Regions from separate parts of the Rahnella inusitata genome, predicted to be linked through region 1. Evidence: predicted binding sites of a transcription regulator. Region 1 holds the regulator's gene; each other region holds the start of a gene.
The links. The regulator CRP, encoded in region 1, controls carbon source genes, mostly activating them, when cyclic AMP is high. The targets are predictions, from matches to a motif close to ATGTGANNNNNNTCACAT.

Region 1 (3,524 bases):
CGCACGCGGGTGGCGTTGTAGCCGTTCTGGCTTACCAGCATGATGGTAAGCAAAATCCAGTAGGGTTTCGGCAGATTGAAGAACAAACCAAGACTGCTGCCGATCGCCAGAATAATGCCAAGCCGCGCTGCGTTGCGCAGGGCGATAGATTTGAAAGACAGATAACTTTTCAGCGCCAGCCAGAAAGGCAGACGCGGCTGAGAGTTCATCAGATCACGGCGGTACAGCGGGCGCTGGGTGCGCAGCAGGCGTGCAATGCGGCTGAAATGGTAATAGCAGAACTGGCCGACCGGATTTTCCGGATTGCGTGCGGCGATTTTTTCCAGCGCCGCCAATTCGTTGGCCATCGTGAAACGCGCGGACAGCCGGTGATAAAGAATGTCGTCGGCAATGACGCGCAGCCGGGCGGAAATCACCTGCGCATTGCGGCGGATCACCGCTTCGGCATGGCTTTCTTCCACCAGTTTTTGTACTTCTTCCGGCTGATGCAGACTGACCGTGATGTGCTCCTGCAAATCCAGCGCCACCTGAAAACGCTGGAACAGTCGCTTGTGGTGATGATGATGGCCGTGCTGCGGCAGCATGTGCAACTGCTGATAGAGCAGGGCAATAAGATCGATGACCTGCTGCTGACGCTTAAGCAGCGGCGGTAAGGCGGTTTCCGGATCGATATGCTGCGTCAGCAGGCTGTATTTGGCTTCGAAATAATCAGCCAGTTGCAGATAGAGCTGGCTGAGAGTTTCGCGCATCGGCTGCTCTTTGGAGATGCGAAACCACGCCCAGTTGAACAGGCCATACCAGGCAGTGCCTGCAGCGAACAGCGCGGGAGCCTGCCACATCGGCCTGACGCCGACCATGCTCAGGGTAAAGATGGTCGCCACCAGTGCGCCGGGCAACAGTCGCGCATGCAGCGGGCTGATTTCACCGGTGACGCCGAGCAGCAAAGCCAGCGAGAGCATGATGAGCGGCAGCGGGATGTGCCAGTTTTCCATCATCAGTTGCAGCAAGATACTGCTGATCGCAAACAGCGAACCACCAATGAAGAGACGTTTGAAGAAGCGTTTGTGCGGCGTATCAAGACCGGCGACGTTACAGCAGGCAGGGCAGAGGGAGAACAGCAAGCCCATTTGCAGATTCCCGAACAGCCAGCACAGGCCGACCGGCAAACATAACACCAGCGTCTGGCGCAGTGCGTAATTCACTTCGGGGTGATAAAACAGCCTTCTCCACAGCGTCATAGCGGAAGCTTAGCCCATAAAAAAGGCGCGACAGTAAGCTGCCGCGCCAATTTTTGAGGGATTAACGTGTGCCGTAGACGACAATCGTTTTACCGTGTGCGGAGATCAGGCTCTGATCTTCCAGCATTTTAAGAATGCGGCCGACGGTTTCACGAGAGCAACCGACGATCTGACCGATTTCCTGGCGGGTGATTTTAATCTGCATCCCGTCCGGGTGGGTCATTGCATCTGGCTGTTTGGCCAGATTCAGCAAGGTTTGAGCGATACGGCCCGTTACGTCGAGGAAAGCAAGGTTACCGACTTTCTCAGACGTCATTTGCAGACGGTTTGCCATCTGCGCGGAGAGGCGCATCAGAATGTCCGGGTTAACCTGAATCAGCTGGCGGAATTTTTTATAAGAAATTTCAGCCACTTCACAGGCAGTTTTAGCACGTACCCAGGCACTGCGTTCCTGACCTTCTTCGAAGAGTCCCAGCTCGCCGATGAAGTCACCTTGGTTAAGGTAGGAAAGTATCATCTCTTTGCCTTCTTCATCTTTAATCAGGACGGCAACCGACCCTTTCACGATGTAGTAAAGCGTTTCGGCTTTTTCACCTTGGTGAATCAGCGTACTTTTAGAAGGATACTTATGTATATGACAGTGAGACAGGAACCATTCAAGAGTCGGGTCTGTTTGTGGCTTGCCGAGAACCATTTGCTATTATCCTCTGTTATTATCGCTGCCCAAATTACAGGGCTCAGAGTTCCCTGTACGGCGTCTGAATATTAATGCGCCCTTTCAGCATATAGCTCTCCAGAAATGCTGCAAGCGGATGTCGGAGTGAAACCGGCTGTATATTGCCGTTATCACCTTGGGTTCTGTTCTTAAACCGCGAAAACCGTCACCGCAATTTGCTGGAAAGTATGTTTCGGCTTTGTTTGTAACACAGGTTTGCAATGCTGTCTTGTGTTGTCTCGCTTCAGCATGATGGCGATCGGGTTACGTTGCCAGTTTTTAGGTGAAAGGGTAGTCTGGGGTGAAAATTTGATTCTTAAGAGCGCCGGGAGATAAGCAAATGCACGCACGCGTAAAATGGGTGGAAGGTCTGACGTTTTTAGGTGAATCAGCGTCAGGGCATCAGGTTTTGATGGACGGCAATGCAGGCGATAAAGCCCCGAGCCCGATGGAAATGCTGCTGATGTCAGCGGGTGGCTGCAGCGCGATCGACGTGGTGTCGATTTTGCAAAAAGGCCGTAACGATGTTCGCGATTGTGAAGTAAAACTGACGTCAGAACGTCGCGAAGAAGCGCCGCGTCTGTTCACGCACATCAATCTGCATTTTATCGTCACCGGCAAAGCGTTGACCGATAAGATTGTAGAGCGCGCCGTCAGCCTCTCCGCCGAGAAATATTGTTCTGTTTCTCTGATGCTCGGCAAAGCGGCCACGATTACCCATAGTTTTGAAGTGATCGAAGCGGAATAAGTCATGTCCAGTCATATGACTGGCACTGATTGCGCAGTAAATCCAAAAATCGCCGCGCGGCAAACGTCAGCGGCGATTTTTGCGAATAGAGCACGCAATATTCTGCCTGTGGCAGGGTGTCGATATTGAGCAGACACAGTTGCTCCTGCAAACCGAACGGCGCACGCATCGCCCGCGCCACGATGGTCAGATAGTCCGACTGCAACACCATATTCAGCCCGCACACCACCGAGTCGGTGCGCACCGGTGTTTCACTTCCCGCCTGATAAAACCCGTCCGCCAGTTGTAGCTGCTGGTAGTACCCCATATCCGTTTCCGGCAACACCCAGCGCGCATCCTGTAATTCTTCGAGCCGTGTGGCGTTGGCCAGCGGATGCCCGCGTCTGGCGATAATTCCGAACGGGGCGGTGAACAGCGGTTCACGCACCTGATCCTCCAGCGGAAATCCCGGTCCGGCGGTACCGATGGCGAAATCCAGTTTTCCTTCGCGCAGCGCGGGCAGCAGCACCGACAGCTGACCTTCTTTGATCAACAACTTTGACTGCGGAAACTGGGTTTTGAATTCCCCGTTCAGCGCCGGAAATACCGTCAGCGCCAGCAGCGACGAAAACCCGATCGCCACCGAGCCTTGCGAATACTGATTAATCTGCTGGATTTCTTCAGCGGCGCGCTCCAGTTCTTCGAGGATGAACTGCATCCGCTGGGCGAAAGCGCGGCCAGTTTCGGTCAGCGCCATCCCCTGATTGCCGCGCACGATAAGCTGCGTATCGAGCGTTTGCTCCAGCTCGCGCAGCGTTCTGCTGACCGCTGGCTGCGACTGATT
Region 2 (3,524 bases), 1.1 Mb from region 1:
TTTCTGCGATATCCGCGGAGGATGAAGACATCCCGGATGAGGCGCTGATCATAAAGCAACCGCTCGGGGTATCGCAGTCAGTAAACAGTTCTGCGATAGCGCGCAGATACTGACCGATGGTTTCCTCGACGGACAAATCTGTTTTGCTCAATAAACATGAGCTCTTTTCGTAAAAGTTAGTCAGATAATGTTCAACGGCTGCGCGAAATAACCCTTCTTTGTTGCCAAATTCAGCATACAGCGTGGGAGCCTTGGCACCTGTGGCTTCGACCAAATCCGCTAATGACGTGGCCTCATAGCCGTGGCGCCAGAATAAATTCAAGGCCTTGCTCAGAGCAGTTCCACGGTCAAACTGTTTTGGGCGACCGCGACTTTTCCGGACCAAAGCCGTCTGTTCAGTGCTCATACACCCTCCTTCCATCACCATTGTGATTATGGTTGTTAAAACTTTTCGTTATAAATTTTCATGACAAAAATAACTTAACGATCATTATTAAAAATAGTTGCGCATAAGTCCAGCGGAGATTATCATTTAATTATCGAGCGATAAGAAAATCACTCAAACCCGCAAAGCTGCACAAGCTATAAGCGTTTTTACACGGTACAAACCCAGGACGTAACATCATGAGTAATCTTAAAATCCTTCTTGCAGTTCTGGCGTTAACCGCTGTCCCGGTTGCCAATGTTGCCGCACAGCAGGTTATCATGATGCCTTTACTGAGTCAGGAAGTGGCGATGGTCAATGTGACCGGGGACAGTAATTTCTGTAAACCCGGTACCTATGTGAGTAAAAAAGTCTCACAAGGCCGTATCCCGACGTCTCCGACTCAGCCGCCTGCACCTTCAACTTCTGGTCATCAGCCCGCTTCCATTTACTACTAAGGAAGACGGCTACCTGACGGAAGAATGTCAGCGCAGGGATCACGATAAGGCGGCTCTGGTCGCCTTATCTTTTAACGCCACACCCTCTTCTCTCTCTCCTTTAAGAAGATGCCCCAGTTTTAACATCCCCGCCAGTCAGAGCCAATCATTAACTTAGCGATCATTAATGATTCATTCAGCACAAAATTGGATAAGCGATGTTTTATTGGTTAGAGCGAATCATTTTAAAAACACAAAATTAACAGAACCAAAACAAACTCCTCATTTCATGTGACTCACGTCACAGCACAATAAGTTAACGCTCATTAAAAAAACATCTTGCACAAACCGTCGCCAACCTCTAACATTTACTTATCGAACGTTAACTAATAAAAAACGTTCACCCGAAAACTGAGGCTTCTGCATCAGACGCCCCAAACAAAAATGAACGACAGGAACAGACATCATGAAAACCATCGCAATGACCATCGCAGCACTGACACTCGCCACCGTTTCTTTCTCCACTCTGGCCGCGACTGAAGTTCAGTCCGCCCCGGCAGGTCAGCAAGTTGTCGGTACCATCAGTGCTTCTTCAAACGGCAGCCTGAGCACTTTGCAGTCAAAACTGAATGCTAAAGCAACAGAAGCCGGTGCAAGCTCATACCGCATCATTGGTGCTTCCGGTGAAAACCATCTTTACGGTACGGCTGAGCTGTACAAATAAGTATGAAGAACACGTTAGCGAAATGTTCCGCACAATTAGTTAACGATTAGTAAATAAATTAGTTGCACAGAATGTGATCCAGGTCTAAGATTTAATTATCGAACGTTAACAAATAACGTCGGACCTAAAAATCATCTGCTGATAAACAGAATTAAAAGGAAGAAATCATGAAAAACATCACTATGACATTCGCTGCAATCGCCCTTGCTACCGCATCATTCTCGACTCTGGCCGCGACTGAAGTTCAGTCCGCACCAGCCGGTCAGCAAGCCATCGGTGTGGTCAGCGCGACCTCCGGTAACAGCCTGACCAGCCTGCAGAACAAACTGAGTGCAAAAGCCAGTGAAGCCGGTGCAAGTTCTTACCGCATCATCGGTGCTTCCGGTGACAACCATCTGTACGGTACTGCTGAGCTGTACAAATAAGCAGGCAGGACGTAGCAACAAGGGTAAACAGCATTTAATTTATCAATTAATAAATTAAATGTTTGATCGGACAGAAGACAGCTTTGCACATTAAATGAACGTTGATGACAACGCCTGGCAAAGCTTCAAAACACGAATTGAGGAAATTATCATGAAAAATATCACTATGACTCTCGCCGCTCTTGCACTGGCAACCGCTTCATTCTCGACTCTGGCCGCGACAGAAGTTCAGTCCGCACCAGCCGGTCAGCAAGCGATTGGTGTCGTCAGCGCAACATCAGGTAACAGCCTGACCAGCCTGCAGAACAAACTGAGTGCAAAAGCCAGTGAAGCCGGTGCAAGTTCTTACCGCATTATTGGTGCTTCCGGTGACAACCATCTGTACGGTACTGCTGAGCTGTACAAATAAGTCCGGTTGGCAGTTTAAAGTAGTAAGCAGAAGAGGCGGCATTTGCCGCCTTTTTCGTGTCTGCTGTTTAGAAAAACATCGACAAACTCTCGCAACCTCTTCTGTTTATGCTACATTTTTGTCTTCTCTTTCTAAAAAAGCCCCTTTCCCAATGTAATGATCCTCATCACTGACAGTTTTCTTTCTCCCTGTTGCCTGTGTGCAATGCGGGGTTTCTGTTATTTAAGATGAGAATCTCTCTTCATGAACACGTTACTTATTGCGCTTTTACGCGCATTGCGAAGTCATCGCTGGCTGCGGCTGCTGGGCTGTGCGTTTATTTTGTCGTCTCTGGGAAATGGCCTGACGCAGGTGGTCGTTTTTGGTCAACTGTTACGCTGGAGCGCCTCACCAGCGACACTGACTCTGGCGTACATGCTGGCGATGCTCCCAGGTTTTCTGGGCAGTCTGTGGGGGGAAACCTTATGCCGGAAAATATCCCCAATGAAAATCCTTATCCTTACCGAAGTGCTCGGCCTGCTGGCGCTGGCCATGCCGCTGTACGGTCTTCTTTCGCATAACATTCCGGCATTACTGGCCGTGCAATCCGCAGAAGCGTTATTTAACGGAATGAGTTATCCCGCTCTGACGCTGATATTTAAACGCGGATTACGCCCTGACGAACTGCCCGCCGCCACCGCAATGGAAACGCTAATTTTTGCCTCACAGGTTTTGCTGGGTACCGGCGCAGGCGTTTTGCTGTTTGATGTCCTTTCCCCCCTGAGTTTGCTCGCAATAGATGCGCTGAGTTTTGCAACATCCGCCGGATTACTTTTATGCACTACCGCCGTTTTTAAAACTTTGCATCAGCCAGATGATGCTCAACCGGGGGACGAAAAACTGCGCTGGCAGAATTTATCGCCTTTGCAACGGCGCAGCATTCTGCTTTTACCGGCACTCGCCGCCGTAGGCTCTCCGGCAATGGCACTTTTACCGGCGCTGGCTCAGGAAATCCGACCCGACGCCGCGCCCGGTTTGGCACTGCCACTGCTCTTTGCACGCAGTCTCGGACAACTTTGCGGCCCGCTAATGCTCAGCGCTGACAAGCTCCGGCATTATTCTGGGA
Region 3 (3,524 bases), 340 kb from region 1:
ACTCATATCTGATTACTCCTGCGTCACGCGGTATTGCTTGCCGACAGCGGCTGCCATCAACACTTCTTGCGTAGCCTGTTCTATTGGGAATTCACCGCTTAAATGACCTTCATGCATCACAAGAACCCGGTCGCTCATACCGATCACTTCCGGCATTTCTGAGGAAACCAAAATGATGCTCAGCCCTTCGCGCTTGAACTGGTTAATAAGCTGGTAAATTTCTTTTTTGGCACCGACGTCAACGCCGCGCGTCGGTTCGTCGAGGATCAGGACTTTTGGCCGCGTCATCAAACCGCGGGCAATCGCCACTTTTTGCTGATTACCACCGGAGAGCAAACCAATCGGCTGCATCATCGATGGCGTTTTAATATTGAAGAGGCGAATGAAGTCGCCGACGGCCTGCTGTTCATCCGCATGCTTGAGGCGTCCGCCGCCGTGGCTGAAATAACGCAGTGCGGTCAGCGACATGTTTTCTTTCACCGACATCCCGAGCACTAATCCATCGCGTTTACGATCTTCGGAGATATAAACAATACCGTTCGCCAGACCGTCCTGCGGCGAGTGAGTAACCACTTCGCGGCCATCGAGCGAAACGTAGCCGCTTTTACGTGGCAACGCGCCGTAGAGGATTTTCATCAGCTCGGTGCGGCCAGCCCCCATCAGCCCGGAGACACCGAGGATTTCGCCGCTGTACAACTCAAAACTGACGTTATCCACGCCCGGCCCGCAGACATCACGAACCTGCAAGCGCAGCGCGCCGCGTGCGTGGTTAATGCGTGGGTATTGCTCTTCCAGACGACGGCCAACCATCATTTCGATCAACGTGTCTTCTTCCAGCTCGCTGACCGGACGCTCTGCGATAAACTGCCCGTCACGGAATACGGTGACGTCATCGCAGATCTCAAAAATTTCTTTCATGCGGTGGGAGATGTACACCACGCCGCAGCCAGCCGCTTTGAGTTCGCGAATGACGTTAAACAAAGAGGCGGTTTCAGTGTCAGTCAGCGCATCCGTCGGTTCATCCATAATGATGACTTTGGATTCGAAACTCAGCACTTTGGCGATTTCGACCATCTGCTGATCGCCAATCGATAATTCACCGACCAGGCGATCGCTTTTGTATCGCAGATTCAGGCGGGCCAGGAGTTTGTCCGCTTCGGCATACATCTTTTTCCAGTTGATGCGGCCAAAACCGTTTACAAACTCACGGCCAAGAAAAATGTTTTCAGCAATAGTCAGCTGAGGGATCAGGTTAAGTTCCTGATGGATGATACCGATCCCCGCTTCCTGCGAAGCTTTCGGGCCACTGAACGCGGTTTCCTTGCCGAGGAAATGTACTGAGCCGGCATCTTTCTGATAGATGCCGGTCAGCACTTTCATCATCGTGGATTTACCCGCGCCGTTTTCACCCACCAGCGCCATGACACGTCCCGGATAAACGCTGAGCGCCGCGCCGGAAAGTGCTTTCACGCCGGGAAAGGCTTTATCAATCCCTGTCAGTTGCAGCAAAGGTTGCATAAAGGCCTCAGAAGGTTACGCCGGCACACAGGATCACATTCGCATACGGCGAACATTCCCCGCTGCGGATGACAGCCCGACTTTTTTCGGTTTGCGCTTTGAATGCCTCATGACTGACGTAATCCAAAGCAATGGTGTTTCCCTGGTGTTGTTCGAGTTGTGTCAATCGGGCGAGTAACGCTTCATGGAGTTGAGGATTTTTGGTGAGGATTTCCTCTGCGAGGATAGCCCGCTCAACCTGCATCTCGTGTGTCACTACCTCTAAGACTTGTAAAAAGGTGGGAACTCCCTGGGTTAGCGCCAGATCGATGCGCTGGCAAGCTGCTGGCACCGGAAGTCCGGCATCGCCAATAACCAGCTGATCGGTATGACCTAACCGGGCAATAACAGTTGAGATTTCGGCATTTAATAGCGGTGACTTCTTCATTTTGACTCCTACAGCGAAACGTTTCGCTCACCACTGAGTTTATGAAACTGGCCGCACAAGGCAACGAAGATGTGATGGAATTGTGATCAGCGTCGAAACGTTTCGCTGAATGATTCAGAAATAGGGAGGCAATTTGAGTTAGTCATTTCAGAAAGGAGAAGGCACAAACAAAACAGGGTACCCGAAGGTACCCTGTGAGCGGCAAAAGGCAGGATTATATTTCCACCTGCGTTCCCAGTTCGATAACGCGGTTTGGCGGGATTTCAAACTGGTCCGGTGCGCGCAAGGCGTTACGGCTGAGCGCCATGAACAGCTTACCCCGGAAGTAGAGATACCATGGCCGCTTGGTCAGGATCAGCGATTCATGCGACATGAAGAACGACGTTTCCATCATCCGGCACGGCAAACCTTCCAGACCACAGCGGTGGAAAATCTCTTCCACGTTCGGCGTTTCTTTAAATCCGTAACTTGCCACCACACGCCAGAACGTCGGCGACAGCTGCTCGATAGTGACACGCCGGACGTTGTGCACATAAGGCGCATCTTCCGTTCGCAGCGTCAGCAGAACCACGCGCTCATGCAGCACCTTGTTGTGCTTGAGGTTATGCAGCAACGCAAACGGAATGACGTTGATGGCTCGCGACATATACACCGCCGTTCCCGGAACACGAACCGGCGGGGATTTCTCCAGCGAGGCGATCATTGCCTCCAGAGAATTCCCGTGTTCGTTCATGCGGCGCATAAGACGAAAACGCTCGCTTTTCCAGGTAGTCATGACGATAAACATGCACAGGCCGAGCGTCAGCGGCAGCCAGCCGCCGGAGAACAGCTTGGTGGCGTTTGCGGCAAACAGTGGAATATCCATAAACAGCAGACCGATCAGCAAAATGCCAACCAGGAACGGTTTCCAGTGCCAGTTTTTCAGCGCCACCGTACAGGAAAGAATGCTGGTCAGCACCATTGTACCGGTCACGGCAATACCGTACGCCGCCGCCAGATTGCTGGAATGCTCAAAGCTGGCAATCACAATCACCACTGCGAAATACAGCAACCAGTTAATGGCCGGGATATAAATCTGACCGGCTTCCATTTCCGAGGTGTGGATGATGCGCATCGGCGGTAAATAGCCCAATCGCACAGCCTGACGCGTCAGGGAGAACACGCCGGAAATCACAGCCTGAGAGGCAATGATGGTCGCTAAGGTGGCTAATACCAGTAACGGAATTAACGCCCAGTCAGGCGCCAGCAGGAAGAAGGGGTTTTTGATCGCTTCAGGATTCTTCAGCAGTAACGCGCCCTGACCGAAGTAGTTCAGCACCAGAGACGGCAATACCACCGTGAACCATGCCAGACGGATCGGGAATTTCCCGAAGTGCCCCATATCGGCATACAACGCTTCCACACCGGTAATCGACAGAACGACAGCGCCGAGTGCCAGGAAGGAGAAGGATTTATGTTCGATAAAGAAGTTTACCGCCCACATCGGGTTCATGGCGCGTAAGACTTCAGGGTTCTGCATGATGCTGTTTACGCCAAGAACGGCGAGCGTCAGGAACCAGACCAGCATCACCGGGGCGAA
Region 4 (3,524 bases), 620 kb from region 1:
TCCCCGAAGAGGACGAATTCAAATTTGATTTCGATTTGCTCGACCCGACCAAACTGATTCCGGAAAAACTGGTGCCGGTGCAGCTCATCGGCAAGATGGTGCTTAACCGTAACCCGGATAACTACTTTGCGGAAACCGAGCAGGTCGCGTTCCATCCGGGGCACGTGGTGCCGGGCATCGATTTCACTAACGATCCATTGTTACAGGGCCGGCTTTTCTCCTACACCGATACGCAGATAAGCCGTCTGGGCGGGCCGAATTTCCACGAAATCCCGATTAACCGGCCGACCTGTCCGTACCATAACTTCCAGCGTGACGGTATGCACCGTCAGGATGTAGATACCAATCCGGCAAACTACGAGCCGAATTCTATCAACAACAACTGGCCGCGAGAAACGCCTCCAGCCGCATCGGGCGGCGGTTTCGAAAGTTATCCTGAGCGAATTGATGCGGCAAAAGTGCGCCAGCGCAGCGAGTCGTTTGCTGAGTTTTATGCGCAGCCGCGCCTGTTCTGGTTGAGCCAGACGCCAACCGAGCAGGATCACATTGCCGGGGCGTTCTCGTTTGAATTATCTAAAGTCGCCCGACCTTATATCCGCGAGCGCGTGGTGGATTTGCTGGCACGTGTCGATCAGTCGCTGGCGCAGAAGGTGGCGAAAAACGTCGGCGTGACGCTTTCAGCAGACACGCTGAAAATCAAACCCCCAAAACCGGTGAATGGTCTGGACAGCGATCCGTCGCTCAGCCTCTATGCCAGCGGCAAAGGGGTGATTAAAGGGCGTCAGGTTGCGCTGCTGCTGGGCGACGGCGTTCACGCGGCCGATGTTCTGGAAACCTTGCAGGCGCTTCAGGCTGCGGGCGTTCACCCTAAACTACTGGCCAGCCATTTGGGGACAGTGACCGCAGATGATGGTTCGACGTTACCGATTGACGCGACGTTTGCCGGTTCGCCGTCAATCACCGTTGACGCCGTGATAGTGCCGCACGGGCACATTGATGCATTGCTGATGAGCGGGGACGCACGTCATTTCGTTCTTGAAGCCTATAAACATCTGAAAGTTATTGGCCTGAGCGGTGACGCGCGCCGCTTTAAATCCCTGCTGGGGCTGAAGGATGACGTGAAAGAAGAGGGGATTATCGAAGGCGAAAAAGCTGAAGGTGCCCTGCTGAAGGCATTCCTGAAAGATTTGGCGAAGCACCGGATCTGGTCACGCAGCGCTGCAGCTGACGCCGTTCCCGCCTGATTTACAGTAAATATCTATGCAGGCAGAGTCTCTCACGGGGCGATGTCTGCTTTTTTATGTCCGCAATGGAGGCATCGCCGTATAAAATTTCCTCTTTAGCGGCATAATTTGTGATGTAAGTCACAAATTAAATGTATGCGTTATTCTTGTTGTTACATCATAGTGACGACCGTCACGAAATGACGTCACAATGTTCAGTACAGTTGCCGGGTGTTCCTCCTGCCAATAATTGACCTTACACACAGAGGAGTTTGTTATGTCTCAGCCTGAAGTTTTCCACCTTGGCCTGACCAAAAAAGATTTAAACGGCGCGACGCTGGCGATTGTTCCCGGCGACCCTGAGCGCGTGGAGAAGATTGCCAAACTGATGGAAAACCCGGTTCGCCTGGCTTCCCACCGCGAATTTACATCATGGCGCGCTGAGCTTGACGGCAAATCTGTGATCGTGTGCTCAACCGGTATCGGTGGCCCGTCAACGTCTATCGCAGTCGAGGAGCTGGCACAGCTCGGCATCCGCACTTTCCTGCGCGTGGGCACCACGGGTGCCATTCAGCCGCATATCAGCGTCGGCGACGTTCTGGTGACGACGGCGGCTGTGCGTCTTGACGGCGCCAGCCTGCACTTTGCACCGATGGAATTCCCGGCAGTGGCCGATTTCGCCTGTACTACAGCGCTGGTCGCTGCGGCAGAAGCCGTGGGCGCACAAACACATATCGGCGTAACTGCCTCTTCTGACACCTTCTATCCGGGTCAGGAACGTTATGATACTTACTCCGGCCGTGTTGTTCGTCGTTTCAAAGAATCGATGAAAGAGTGGCAGGAAATGGGCGTGATGAACTACGAAATGGAATCTGCCACTCTGCTGACCATGTGTGCAAGCCAGGGTCTGCGTGCAGGTATGGTTGCGGGTGTCATCGTGAACCGCACGCAGCAGGAAATTCCTAACGCGGAAACCATGAAAAAGACCGAAAGCCATGCGGTGAAGATTGTCGTCGAAGCCGCACGCCGCCTGATTTAATTTTTATAAAATCAAAACAACACATCACATTTATGGGCTGCCTCCGGCGGCCCATTTTTTTGCCCATTCCAAAGGATCTGTTAAGGTCAGGTTTGTAGTGAGTCTGGAATAATCCCTTTCATTACGCCTCCGACTCCATGAAAAAAGGAACTGCATTTTTGACTGTTAACGAGATTCTGGATTACACCACCACGTTTATTCGTGCACATCAGGTGTGGGCTGCGCCCATCGTTTTTGTCCTGGCTTTCGGTGAATCACTGGCCTTTCTTTCGCTGCTGCTTCCCGCGACCTTTATTTTGCTCGGACTTGGCGCGCTGATTGGCGAAACTGGTATCCCTTTCTGGCCCATCTGGGCGGCAGCGGCGGCCGGTGCGTTCCTGGGCGACTGGCTTTCGTACTGGGTCGGTTCCCATTATCAGGATCGTGTCGGCAACTTCTGGCCGTTCTCCCGTCATCCGCAAATGCTTGTACGTGGTCACGCTTTTTTTGATAAATGGGGCATGCCGGGCGCGTTTATTGGCCGCTTCTTTGGCCCGCTTCGTGCTGTCGTCCCGCTGGTCGCAGGTATCTGTGGTATGCCGCAAAAGTACTTCCAGATTGCCAATATCACTTCTGCGCTGATCTGGGCCTTCGGTATTCTGGCGCCCGGCGCTTTTGGCATTCAATGGCTCAGCCGCTGGTTTTGAATCCTGCTCTCTGTGAATGTCTGCCGCAAGGGGGAAATAGCAGAGAAATTCCTTTTTGGAAGACATCCCGCAAAGCCTTAATGCAACAGAAAATAGACTGGACATCCATACAGCCTGCTATTACCGTGACCGCAGATGACTTTAAGAAGGAAAACGCGTGGATATCAGTATTCTGACGGCCCTCGGCGCCGGATTAATCGGCTTATTAGTGGGCTGGCTGGTGGCCAGTTTACGCCAGCAGCAACAGCAGACTGAGTTCGAGACTCAGCGCCGTTTGCTTGAGCAATCTCTTGAGCAGGTGAGGGCCGAAAATGACGCGGTCAAAGTCGAGCGGCAATCCTCTTTGCAGCAAATCCGCGAGGCTGAACTGGAGTTACGGAAACTTCACAGCATGCAGGCGGCCAGCCAGGAAAAACTGCAACTGCTGACGCACTGGCAAAACGAATGCGAACAGCTTAATCAGGAGCTGCGTGCGCAGCGTGAAATTAACAGCGCACAGGAAGCCGAATTACGTGAGGTATCGACCCGTCTTGATGAAACACGCATGGCCGCCGAAGATAAGCAGCGGCTGCTGAT

Region 2: the regulator CRP is predicted to act here: its motif matches at 1,657-1,674, upstream of bhsA (multiple stress resistance protein BhsA).
Region 3: the regulator CRP is predicted to act here: its motif matches at 2,026-2,043, upstream of rbsD (D-ribose pyranase).
Region 4: the regulator CRP is predicted to act here: its motif matches at 1,353-1,370, upstream of udp (uridine phosphorylase).

What each region holds. Positions count from the first base shown of each region.
Region 1 covers NZ_CP065024.1:730,977-734,500, forward strand. Annotated here, with positions in the region: gene I2123_RS03290 (YccS/YhfK family putative transporter) at 1-1,232, opposite strand, end outside; gene crp (cAMP-activated global transcriptional regulator CRP) at 1,300-1,932, opposite strand; gene I2123_RS03300 (OsmC family protein) at 2,294-2,701, shown strand; gene I2123_RS03305 (LysR substrate-binding domain-containing protein) at 2,703-3,524, opposite strand, start outside.
Region 2 covers NZ_CP065024.1:1,872,355-1,875,878, reverse strand. Annotated here, with positions in the region: gene I2123_RS08750 (TetR/AcrR family transcriptional regulator) at 1-406, opposite strand, end outside; gene I2123_RS08745 (hypothetical protein) at 625-882, shown strand; gene bhsA (multiple stress resistance protein BhsA) at 1,328-1,585, shown strand; gene bhsA (multiple stress resistance protein BhsA) at 1,753-2,010, shown strand; gene bhsA (multiple stress resistance protein BhsA) at 2,162-2,419, shown strand; gene I2123_RS08725 (MFS transporter) at 2,663-3,524, shown strand, end outside.
Region 3 covers NZ_CP065024.1:395,500-399,023, forward strand. Annotated here, with positions in the region: gene rbsC (ribose ABC transporter permease) at 1-6, opposite strand, end outside; gene rbsA (ribose ABC transporter ATP-binding protein RbsA) at 13-1,518, opposite strand; gene rbsD (D-ribose pyranase) at 1,526-1,945, opposite strand; gene kup (low affinity potassium transporter Kup) at 2,160-3,524, opposite strand, start outside.
Region 4 covers NZ_CP065024.1:113,816-117,339, reverse strand. Annotated here, with positions in the region: gene katE (catalase HPII) at 1-1,244, shown strand, start outside; gene udp (uridine phosphorylase) at 1,501-2,262, shown strand; gene I2123_RS00515 (DedA family protein) at 2,421-2,948, shown strand; gene rmuC (DNA recombination protein RmuC) at 3,106-3,524, shown strand, end outside.